Regions from separate parts of the Dickeya fangzhongdai genome, predicted to be linked through region 1. Evidence: predicted binding sites of a transcription regulator. Region 1 holds the regulator's gene; the other holds the start of a gene.

Evidence for each region. The regulator PurR, encoded in region 1, represses purine synthesis genes. The targets are predictions, from matches to a motif close to CANGCAAACGTTTGCNTG.
Region 2: cvpA (colicin V production protein) is a predicted target of PurR. The motif match lies at 2,771-2,788, and genes of this name have one in related genera.

What each region holds. Positions count from the first base shown of each region.
Region 1 is NZ_CP025003.1:2,971,605-2,977,429, forward strand. Features, by position in the region: gene gloA (lactoylglutathione lyase) at 1-57, shown strand, start outside; gene rnt (ribonuclease T) at 199-876, shown strand; gene CVE23_RS13275 (Grx4 family monothiol glutaredoxin) at 987-1,337, opposite strand; gene CVE23_RS13280 (C40 family peptidase) at 1,669-2,640, shown strand; gene cydH (cytochrome bd-I oxidase subunit CydH) at 2,765-2,854, opposite strand; gene purR (HTH-type transcriptional repressor PurR) at 3,241-4,266, shown strand; gene cfa (cyclopropane fatty acyl phospholipid synthase) at 4,688-5,825, shown strand, end outside.
Region 2 is NZ_CP025003.1:3,355,800-3,361,624, forward strand. Features, by position in the region: gene CVE23_RS14855 (UbiX family flavin prenyltransferase) at 1-520, opposite strand, end outside; gene purF (amidophosphoribosyltransferase) at 661-2,178, opposite strand; gene cvpA (colicin V production protein) at 2,209-2,700, opposite strand; gene dedD (cell division protein DedD) at 3,182-4,048, opposite strand; gene folC (bifunctional tetrahydrofolate synthase/dihydrofolate synthase) at 4,038-5,306, opposite strand; gene accD (acetyl-CoA carboxylase, carboxyltransferase subunit beta) at 5,386-5,825, opposite strand, start outside.

The DNA.
Region 1 (5,825 bases):
GGTTACAAGATCGAGCTGATCGAACGTTCACAGGCCGGTCAGGGACTGGGCAACTGATCATCCCGCCTTTGCTGTCCAGGTGCCGACAGGCGCCTGTCTTTCGGGGGAACGGTTATTCGCCGTCATGCACGGCTGCTGCATCCCCCGCCGGAATTTGCCATAATGCGCACTGCATGTTACTGAAGAAATAAGAAACGAATGGCTGAGAAAAATAACCTGAACGCCCTGAACGCGCGTTTTCGTGGCTTTTACCCTGTTGTTATCGATGTGGAAACCGCCGGGTTCAACGCGAAAACCGATGCGCTGCTGGAAATTGCAGCCGTAACGCTGAAAATGGATGAAAGCGGTTGGTTACAGCCGGACGAAACCTTGCATTTTCACATCGAACCGTTTGAAGGCGCTATCCTGCGGCCCGAAGCGCTGGCCTTCAACGGCATCGACCCTGCCAACCCATTGCGTGGCGCGGTGAGCGAATATGAAGCGCTGCATGAAATCTTCAAGGCCGTGCGTAAGGGAATCAAAGATCAGAACTGTAATCGCGGCATCATCGTGGCTCATAACGCGACCTTCGATCACAGCTTTCTGATGGCGGCGGCAGAACGCTGCGGCCTGAAGCGCAACCCATTCCACCCTTTCGCCACCTTTGACACCGCCGCGCTCAGCGGGCTGGTGCTGGGGCAGACGGTGCTGGCTAAAGCCTGCATTGCGGCGGAGATCCCATTCGACGCCAGCCAGGCGCACTCGGCGCTCTATGACACCGAACGGACAGCGCAACTGTTTTGTGAACTGGTCAATCGCTGGAAGCGTATGGGCGGCTGGCCGCTAGCATCGGGAACCGATACCGAAGCGTCGTTGGCTGTCGGCAGTGAAGAGTAAGGCTGCGCGGACGCGTGTGTCCGTGCAAACACCTTGCGCGATCAAAGCACCATAATCGTAACGAGTAAAACGACATCAGGCAGCGCCGGGCTGCCTGATACAGAAGGGGATTACTGCTGATCCGCCTGCTGGGATCGGTACTTGTCGGCGGTTTCCTTAATCAGTTGCTGCAATTCGCCGCGCTGATACATCTCAATCACGATGTCGCAGCCGCCAACCAATTCACCATCCACCCACAGCTGCGGGAACGTCGGCCAGTTAGCGTATTTGGGCAATTCAGCGCGGATATCCGGGTTCTGCAGAATATCCACATAGGCAAAACGCTCGCCGCACGCCGACAACGCCTGTACCGCCTGGGCAGAAAAACCACAGCTCGGCAGTTTGGGAGAACCTTTCATATACAGCAGAATCGGGTTTTCAGCGATCTGACGCTGAATCTTTTCAAGTGTCGTTGTCGTCATTCTATTGCTTCCTCAAGGGCGTGATGACCAGCCCATCAACGGCTGTTCATGTGACTCGCGGCATACCGTGCCGTGCCGCTTCTGTTGTTTTGTATTCTAACGATAGCGACGGCCACAAAAAAACGCTATCTTTTGTAGGGTTTTGTCTGACTGGTCGCGCGCCAGCACAAAACAACGCCGAATCGACTGATAATTAAGCAGCGAGCTCCGTTGTTAACGTTTTCTCACTATTTTGTAGTAACAATGCCTTATTCCCCACTTTTTTATCAGGTCATTTTCGGGAATACTGTAAAGATTGAACGATTGAGGACAACATTCGGTCAGAATTATCATGCGTTTATTTATTACGCTTTTCGTATTATTTTTCAGTAATCTGTTTTTAAACCTGGCACAGGCTAATCCACATAGCGCTGCGGTATTACCGCGCAAAACCGGCGTAGAAACGGCGAATAAAGCTATTGAGGAATCCAAAAAAAGCAAGGTTGCCAAAAATACCAAAAAGGGTGCGGCGCCCACTCATGACAAAAAACCGGAAAAAACCACCAAAACCGCGCCTGCCAAAACGACCGCCGCTCACGATAAAAACGTCAAACCGCACAATGATAAAAAACCGGTGACCACTGCGGCCGCAGCCCACACAACCAGCAAGCCGCAGAAGCGGGAAAAAAGCGTTCAGGCTAAAGCGCCCGCCGGCAAAACCGCGAAAAAAGACACCCCGGCACCGGCGAAAAGCAGTCATAAGGCGCACGAAACCGTGATTGCTAAAACGGCAAGCAAAAAAAGCAAGTCTGCCGTCGTCGGAGAAGAAAGCGCCAGCGCATCACCACACGGCAAGAGTAAAAAAGGCCGGCAGGATAAAGCCGCTCTGACCATCAGCGCCGCTCACCAAAAGCGCTACCAGCATGCCAAACTGACCGCCATGAACAAGCTGATGAGCCAAATCGGCAAGCCCTACCACTGGGGCGGCGCGACCCCCTACTCCGGTTTCGATTGCAGCGGACTGGTGTATTACGCGTATAAAGATGTGGTGAAAATCCCGATTCCGCGAACCGCCAATGAGATGTACCACTTACGTGACGCCGCGCCTATCAAGAAAAGCGAGCTGGAAAGCGGCGACCTGGTGTTCTTTCGGATAACCAACCGCGGCGCCGCCGACCATGTCGGCGTCTACCTCGGCAATGGTCGTTTCATTCAGTCGCCGCGTTCCGGCTCTGACATTAAAATCAGCAAACTGAGCGAGGACTACTGGCAGGATCACTACGTCGGCGCCCGTCGCGTGGTCACGCCGAAAACCATTCGCTAAACAACTTCCGCTGGAATGGCCGTTCTCAATACGACAAAAGGGGCATCACGCCCCTTTTTTGTTTTCCTGTCTTTAACGGCAACGATGCGCCGCTGACGTTCCAGGCGCCGCTAGCGCCACGCCGTCAGTTCAATACCGCGCTCAGACTAAAGATGATGATCATCGCCAGTGAAGCCACAGTGGTGAACAGCGACATTTTCAAGTTGGTATCCATAGTATTCTCCTGTATGTGACTGATGATCGCCGTCATCCTGTCATGTCTGAATCAATCCCCTATCCGGCAGACGGGGGAAACATTATAAAGCATAGGTCTATTATCACCCGGCGAGCGTCAAAAAACCGGTTTCTGCGTCACAGAGATAAAACGAATTGCCTCTTCCACTTTTGCTCTAAATCGGCCAAAATCCGCAGTTTACTGTATACACTGCGTTGGTCGAAGCGTCAGCCCTCCCTTCAAGCTACACACCTCGGCATGTCTCCTCCTGAAATGTTGCCTTGTTGTCTGGCAGGAGAAGAATTCACGCAGGCAAACGATTAACAACATATTTACTGCTGTAACAGACAAGCTACTGTAACAGATGAGTTCAGGAGTCACTTTAGATGGCAACGATCAAAGATGTGGCAAAACGCGCGGGCGTTTCGACCACAACCGTATCACACGTGATCAATAAAACACGTTTCGTCGCCGAAGAGACCAAGGCTGCGGTGCGTGCGGCCATCGATGAATTGCATTATTCGCCGAGTGCGGTGGCCCGCAGCCTGAAAGTCAACCACACCAAATCCATCGGCCTGCTGGCGACATCCAGCGAGGCGCCCTATTTCGCCGAAATCATCGAGGCGGTGGAAAACAGCTGCTACGCCAGAGGCTATACGCTGATCCTGTGCAACTCCCATAATAATCAGGACAAACAGCGCGCCTACCTGTCCATGCTGGCGCAAAAACGGGTCGACGGCCTGCTGGTGATGTGCGCCGAGTACCCGCCGGAACTGCTATCGATGCTGGCGGATTACCGCCATATCCCGATGGTGGTGATGGACTGGGGCGAAGCCCACAGCGATTTTACCGATACCATTATCGATAACGCGTTTGCCGGCGGCTACATGGCCGGACGTTACCTGATTGAGCGCGGCCACCGCGACATCGGCGCCATTCCCGGTTCTCTCGGGCGCAATACCGGCAGTGGGCGTTATCTGGGTTTCCTGAAAGCGCTGAAAGAGGCCGACATTCCGCTACGGGAAGAATGGGTGGTTCAGGGCGACTTCGAGCCGGAATCCGGCTACAAGGCGATGCACCAGATTCTGGCCCAGAAACAGCGTCCGACCGCGGTGTTCTGCGGCGGCGATATCATGGCGATGGGCGCCATTTGCGCCGCCGACGAACTGGGGCTGCGCGTACCGCAGGATATTTCGGTGATCGGTTATGACAATGTTCGTCACTCCCGGTATTTTACCCCGGCGCTGACCACCATCCACCAGCCCAAGGAGCGACTGGGACAGGCGGCCTTCTCGATGTTGCTCGACCGCATTACCAGCAAACGCGAGGAAGCCCAGACCATTGAAGTGCATCCGACGCTGATCGAACGCCGCTCCGTCGCCGACGGCCCGTTCCTCGATTACCGTCGTTAAAATTCAGACGATTCCGTTATCTCTGTCTGGCTATTCAATCAAGCGGCAGGCCGCACCACACATGGTGCCGGCGCATGCTATCGCTGTTGAGCTCATGACTTAACGTGCTGCTTTAACCCAATGAATCTTGTCGTCGGGTTAAAGCAGTCATACACTTGTCACTGTCGTTGACGACAATAATCATGATCAGACGATGCTTTTGGCCTCATGCATCGCCTTACTTTTTCTATCCTGCCTGTTGACCGCTGCACCTTTTTGTTACGGCCAGGGATAGACGCCTTTCGTACCGGCTTTTCTCTTATTTTCCTCTGAGACGTTCAGGGGTAGACGATGGATTGGGTCCACCGAATGCCCTCCGTGGGTACATTTGTCTAATGTTTTTCCTTGCAAAGGCATTTTTCCGGCAAGGTAGGGAGAAGTTATGAGTTCATCTTATGTGGAGGAACTGGGTACCCCTAACCTATCCTGGTTCCAGATTGTTAATGAAATGCTGTCGGCCGCCGACATCGTCATTAACGGTTCACGCCCGTTTGATATTCAGGTAAAAAATCCCGACATGTATAAGCGCGTGCTGCGCGAAGGCTCGTTGGGATTGGGCGAAAGTTATATGGATGGCTGGTGGGAGTGTGAGCGGCTGGACATGTTTTTCCACCGCGTGCTGCGCGCCGGGTTGGAAAACCAGCTCCCTCACCGCTGGCGCGATACGCTGCGGATCCTGATGGCGCGGCTGACCAACCTGCAGTCCCGCCGTCGGGCCTGGATCGTGGGCAAGGAGCATTACGACCTCGGTAATGATCTTTTCACCCTGATGCTTGACCCTTATATGCAGTACTCCTGTGGCTACTGGAAACAGGCCGAAACCCTGGAGCAGGCACAGCAGGACAAGCTGCGCTTGATCTGCGAAAAACTGCAGCTGCGCCGCGGCATGACCCTGCTGGATATCGGCTGCGGCTGGGGCGGGCTGGCAGAATTCGCCGCGCGTCACTACGGCGTTTCCGTCACCGGCGTGACCATCTCCCGCGAGCAACAGAAACTGGCGCAACAGCGCTGCCATGATCTGGACGTGAACATCCTGCTGCAGGACTACCGCGACCTGAACCGGCAGTTTGACCGTATCGTTTCCGTCGGCATGTTCGAGCATGTCGGTGCCAAGAACTACGATACCTACTTCCAGATAGTAAAGCGCAATCTTAAACCTGATGGGCTGTTCCTGCTGCACACGATCGGCACTCACACCCCCACGCCAACGGGAGATAAGTGGACCAGCAAGTACATCTTCCCCAACGGCAGCCTGCCGTCGATAGAGCAAATCGCCGTAACCAGCGAGCCGTATCTGGTGATGGAAGACTGGCATAACTTCGGTGCTGACTACGACAGCACGTTGATGGCCTGGTATCACCGCTTCCAGCAGCACTGGCCAGCATTGTCCGAGCGTTACTCCGAACGTTTCCAGCGCATGTTCACCTATTATCTCAACAGCTTCGCGGGTTCATTCCGCGCCCGCAACATTCAACTCTGGCAGGTGTTGTTCAGCGTGGACGGCGTGGAAGGCGGCTTGC
Region 2 (5,825 bases), 380 kb from region 1:
ACTGATCAATCACCCGGTTGACGGTCTGATCGACGATATCCTGCACAGTTTGTGGGCGGTGATAAAACGCGGGCACCGGCGGCATGATCACCGCGCCCATTTCGGCGGCGGCATTCATCAGGCGCAAATGACCGAGGTGGAGCGGCGTTTCCCGCACGCACAGCACCAGCGGGCGACGCTCTTTCAGCACCACGTCCGCCGCGCGGGTCAGCAGGCTGTCGGTATAGCTATGGGTAATGCCGGATAACGTCTTGATGGAACAGGGAAGAATCGCCATACCTGCCGTTTTGAACGAGCCTGACGAGATGCTGGCGGCGATATCGCGGGAATCGTGCACCACATCGGCCAGCGACTGCACATCGCGCACGGTCAGATCGGTTTCCAGCGACAGCGTTTGCCGGGCCGCCGGGCTCATCACCAGGTGAGTTTCAATCCCGGCGATCGGCTGCAGTACCTGCAACAACCGCACCCCATATATCACGCCGCTGGCGCCGGAAATACCGACAATCAGTCGCTTCATTCTCACCTCTCAGACCCACCGCAACAGAGACGGTAAAACATGTGCGCTGACTTTGCCGCATCACCAGAGGATTGGCAAGAATAACAGCGACAAAAAAGGGAGCCTGCGCTCCCTTTTTAACCACGATTAGCGATCGATCATCACCCTTCGTTGTGCAGTTCCAAATCTTCGACTTCATTCTGACTGCGCATCGCCTTGGCGTCGTCGTTACGCAGTGCTTCCAGATAGTCCAGATAGTCCTGATCCACGTCTTTGGTGACATAGACGCCGTTGAACACTGAGCATTCAAACTGAACGATTTCCGGGTTGTCTTCACGCACCGCTTCGATCAGGTCATTCAGATCCTGGAAAATCAGCGCATCGGCGCCGATGATCTTACGAATCTCTTCCACTTCACGACCGTGAGCGATCAGTTCGTTGACGCTCGGCATATCAATGCCGTACACGTTCGGGAAACGGATCTCCGGCGCAGCGGAGGCCAGATAAACCCGACGCGCGCCGGCTTCACGCGCCATCTCCACGATCTGCTGAGAAGTGGTGCCGCGCACGATGGAGTCATCCACCAGCAACACGTTCTTGCCGCGGAATTCCGCCCGATTGGCATTCAGCTTGCGACGTACTGATTTAATGCGGGTTTGCTGGCCCGGCATGATAAAGGTACGGCCGACGTAGCGGTTCTTCACAAAGCCCTGACGGTACGGCTTGTTGATGATGCGGGCGATTTCCAGCGCGATATCGCAGGACGTTTCCGGAATCGGAATCACCACGTCAATATCCAGCTCTTCCCACTGGCGGGCAATCTTTTCGCCCAGCTTCTGGCCCATACGCACGCGGGCGCTGTAGACCGAAATCTTGTCGATGAAGGAATCGGGACGGGCAAAATAGACATATTCGAACAGGCACGGGTGGCTTTTCGGGTTTTCCGCGCATTGACGGGTGAACAGCTGGCCGTTCTCGGTAATGTATACCGCTTCGCCCGGCGCCACATCGCGCAGAAATTCAAAGCCCAGCGTATCCAGCGCCACGCTTTCCGACGCCACCATGTACTCGTTGCGGCCATCCTGCAGCTCGCGCTTGCCGATAACCAACGGACGAATGCCGTTCGGATCGCGGAAAGCCACCATACCGTGACCGATGATCATGCCGATGCAGGCATAAGCGCCGCGAATCTGCTGATGCACCGCCGCCACGGCGGCAAAAATGTTGTCCGCTTCCAGCGGATAATGCTGGAAACGATCCAGCTCTTTGGCAAACACGTTCAGCAGGATTTCAGAATCCGAGGTGGTATTGACGTGACGGCGCCCTTCTTCAAACAGCTTTTTACGCAGTTCATGGGCGTTGGTCAGGTTACCGTTGTGGGCCAGCGTAATCCCGAACGGGGAATTGACGTAAAACGGCTGGGCCTCTGAGGCACTGGAGCTGCCTGCGGTGGGATAGCGCACGTGGCCGATCCCCATGTTGCCCTGCAACCGTTGCATGTGCCGGGCTTCAAACACATCTTTCACCAGGCCATTGGCTTTGCGCAGGCGAAAGTAGTTGGCATCATTAATGGTGACGATGCCCGCGGCATCCTGCCCACGGTGCTGTAACACCGTTAACGCGTCATAAATCGACTGGTTGACCGGTGTAAAACCGGCGATACCGACAATACCGCACATGTGGTCTTTTCCTCATCAGCGCTACCGCGGCTAGATGTGCCGCGGCAAGAAACTCGACGTGCTTTGCAGGTAGTCAAAAAACCACCTGATGATATAACTGAATTGCGGGATTAAATGGGACTGCTTCCAGTCGGCACTCTGTGAAAAACCGGTGAAGGTATCCAGAAAGAACAGCAGCGCGGAAACGATCAACACACCGCGCAATGCACCGAAGCAAATGCCCAGTACCCGGTCAGTGCCTGACAGTCCGGTGCGTTCAACCAGCGAACCGATCACATAATTAACGATAGCGCCCACAATCAACGTCGCAATAAACAGAATGGCAATGGCGATACCGTTGCGCACCAGCTCATCATTAAACCGCGTGAAATAGACCGCGAGATAGGCATAGTAGTGGCTGGCGATAAAGAACGCCGCCCCCCAGGTCACCAGTGACAGCGCTTCACGTACAAACCCCCGGATGAGACTGACCAGAGCCGAGAATCCGATAATACCGATAATGACGTAATCAACCCAAACCATGAACTATCCTAATAATGAACGATGACAATCGCAGCGCCGGTCATCCTGTTCGCGGCGCATTCTAACAGAAAAAGAAAACGTTTGCGTAGCGTATTTCCCGCCGATTTTTTCGATAGGCGAAGAAATAAAAAAAACCTCTCGCCGCCATACGGATAGCGCCCCTGTCCGTCGCGCGCCGCCGATAGCGGTTCAGTGCTCCGCCACAAAACTTCAGTGCTCCGCGCACAAAATAAAGGGGCAAGGTCGCCTCGCTCCCCTACCCCTGCTTGTATATACCCGTCATACTTCAAGTTGCAGATGCGTTGGCTGCTCTCGCTCACCCCAGTCACTTACTGATGTAAGCTCCTGGGGATTCACTCTGTTGCCGCGTTACAAGGCTCTTATGAGCCTTGCCCTAAAGGTCCAACGCGTTGCGTTGTTCAACACGTGAACGTGTTGTCCTGCAACTCGAATTATTTTGGGTATAGGCTGATTAGCCGCCTTAGCGCGCGCTGTACGACCGGACTTGCCCGCTCAGCCCACTAAGCTGCTGCAACTCGCCCAGCGCCGACTGCAATTTCTGCTTCGAGGCATCCGGCCCGACGTAGATACGGGTTATCTGCCCCGCCACTGGCGCCGACGGCACGGTATAGGCCCGATAACCGGACAGACGCAGCTTGGCGACAATCTCATTGACCTTATCGGCATTCTTCAGCGCGCCCAATTGCACCACAAAGGCCTGACCGGCTGGCGTCTGCTCCTGAGGCGTCGGCTTGCTTTCCGGCGCTTTGTTTTCCGTTTTGGCTTCCGCCGCGCGGGTGTCGGCCGGTTTTTCAGCCGGCTTACTTTCGGCCTGCTTACTTCCGGCCAGCTTACTTTCAGCCGCCTTGCTCTCCGTCGCTTTCGCCTCGGGCTTCGGCCGGCTTTCCGGTTTGGTTTCCGGTTTTTTGGCTTCAGGCTTCGCCGGCTGCGCCTTCATCGCTGGCGGCGCCACTTGCTGAACCGGCGCACGTGGTTCTGTCACCACCGGCGCCGGCGTTGCGGCCGGGCGGGAAGACGACGGCTGGGACGCGCCATGACGGGCGGAGGATTGCGCGGAATCCGGCTCTTCAGCCGTTTCCGCAGCGGACGCATTCTTACTCTGCATCGCCGCCTCGGCCCCTTCAGGCGGCTGGGCCGGCAGCGACTGATTTATCGGCGGCATCGACTCCGCTTCCAGCGTATCGCCCGGTTTGGGAACCAACGGGATAGCGGCGAAGTCATCTTCATAATGCTTTTTCTTACCATCCAGCAGGCCGGGGAGCACGATCACCCCCAGCGCCACCAGCACAACAGTTCCTACCAGGCGATTCTGAAATTTACTCGCCATGCGTTCCGCTCCCGTCCAGCGCTTCCATCACATGCGCGACAGTATGGAAAGAACCACAAACAATCACTACATCATCTTCGCCGGCGTCCTGCATCGCCTGCCGCCAGGCCGTCGCCACATCCGGGAATGACGTACAGTGATCCAGATGCGTGGCCAGCAGCCCGGCATCGGCGCCGCGCGGCCCCTCCAGCGGAGCGCAATACCACACATCCACCTGCGGCTTAAGATGCGCCAGCGTGCCGGGGATGTCTTTATCCGCCAGCATGCCAATCACCGCCCGAACCCGGCCGGCGCGCGGTAAATCAGCCAGTCGCGCGGCCAGGTAGGCCGCAGCATGAGGATTATGCGCGACATCCAGAATCAACAACGGCTTTTCGCTCACAATCTGGAAACGTCCCGGCAATTGCGCCTGACGCAGCCCCTGACGGATGGCGTCGACAGTCAGAACAATGTCGGAGGCTTGCAGCGCCGCCAGGGCGGTCGCCGCATTCGCCAGCGGCACGGTAGGAATGGGTAATCCATCATAATGAACATCGCCGCTCTGCCAGCGCCAGCCGCCGTCCTGCAGTGAAAACTGCCAGTCAGACCCACGCCGAAACAGCTGCGCGCCTTTTTCCTGCGCTACGGCGGCAATCGATGCCGGCATATCCGGTTCGCCCACCACGGCCGGTCGGTTCCCGCGGAAAATGCCCGCCTTTTCACGGCCGATGCTTTCCCGGTCGTTACCCAGCCAGTCGGTGTGATCCAGCGCGATGCTGGTAACGACCGCGACATCGGCATCCACGATATTGGTGGCGTCCAGACGGCCGCCCAGCCCGACTTCCAGAATCACCACATCCAGTTGCGCCTGCTTGAACAACCACAGCGCCGCCAGCGTGCCGAACTCAAAATAGGTCAGCGAAGTGCCGTTGCGACCGGCCTCGATCGCGGCAAATGCCTCGGCGTGCCGGGACTCCGGCAATTCGCGGCCCTGAATGCGCACTCGTTCGGTATAACGCAGCAGGTGTGGTGAACTGTACACGCCAACCCGTAGCCCGGCGGCGCTCAAGATGGATTCCAGCGTGCAGCACGTGGTGCCTTTGCCGTTGGTGCCGGCTACGGTAAACACGCGGGGAGCCGGTTGCAGCAGATGCAGGCGTTCCGCCGCCAGTTGGATGCGCTCCAGACCGAGGTCGATGGTCTGGAAGTGTAGATGTTCAAGATAGTGAAGCCACGTGGCCAGAGGCGACGTGGCTTGAGGTGTCTGAAGATTATCCATGAGTCCCGTTCACTGACTTACGGTTGATTGCTGCCGGGAACACGGCAACAACGCCGCCCTGCTCCCGGTACATCATTGATTAGGCTTCACTCTGTGATTCAGGCGAGACGGGCGGCCGCGCCACGGCAGATTCCTGCGGCTCCGGGCGATTCGTCAACCGGGACAGGATGCTCGCCAGTTTGTAGCGCATATCCGCACGACGGACGATCATATCGATGGCGCCTTTTTCCAGCAGGAATTCACTGCGCTGGAAGCCCGGCGGCAGCTTTTCACGCACCGTCTGCTCAATAACGCGCGGGCCGGCAAAACCGATCAGCGCTTTCGGCTCGGCGATGTTCAGATCGCCCAGCATCGCCAGACTGGCGGACACGCCGCCCATCGTCGGGTCGGTCAGCACCGAAATGTACGGCAAGCCGCGTTCGCGCATTTTCGCCAGCGCCGCGCTGGTTTTCGCCATCTGCATCAGCGACATCAGCGCTTCCTGCATACGGGCGCCGCCGCTGGCGGAGAAGCAAACCA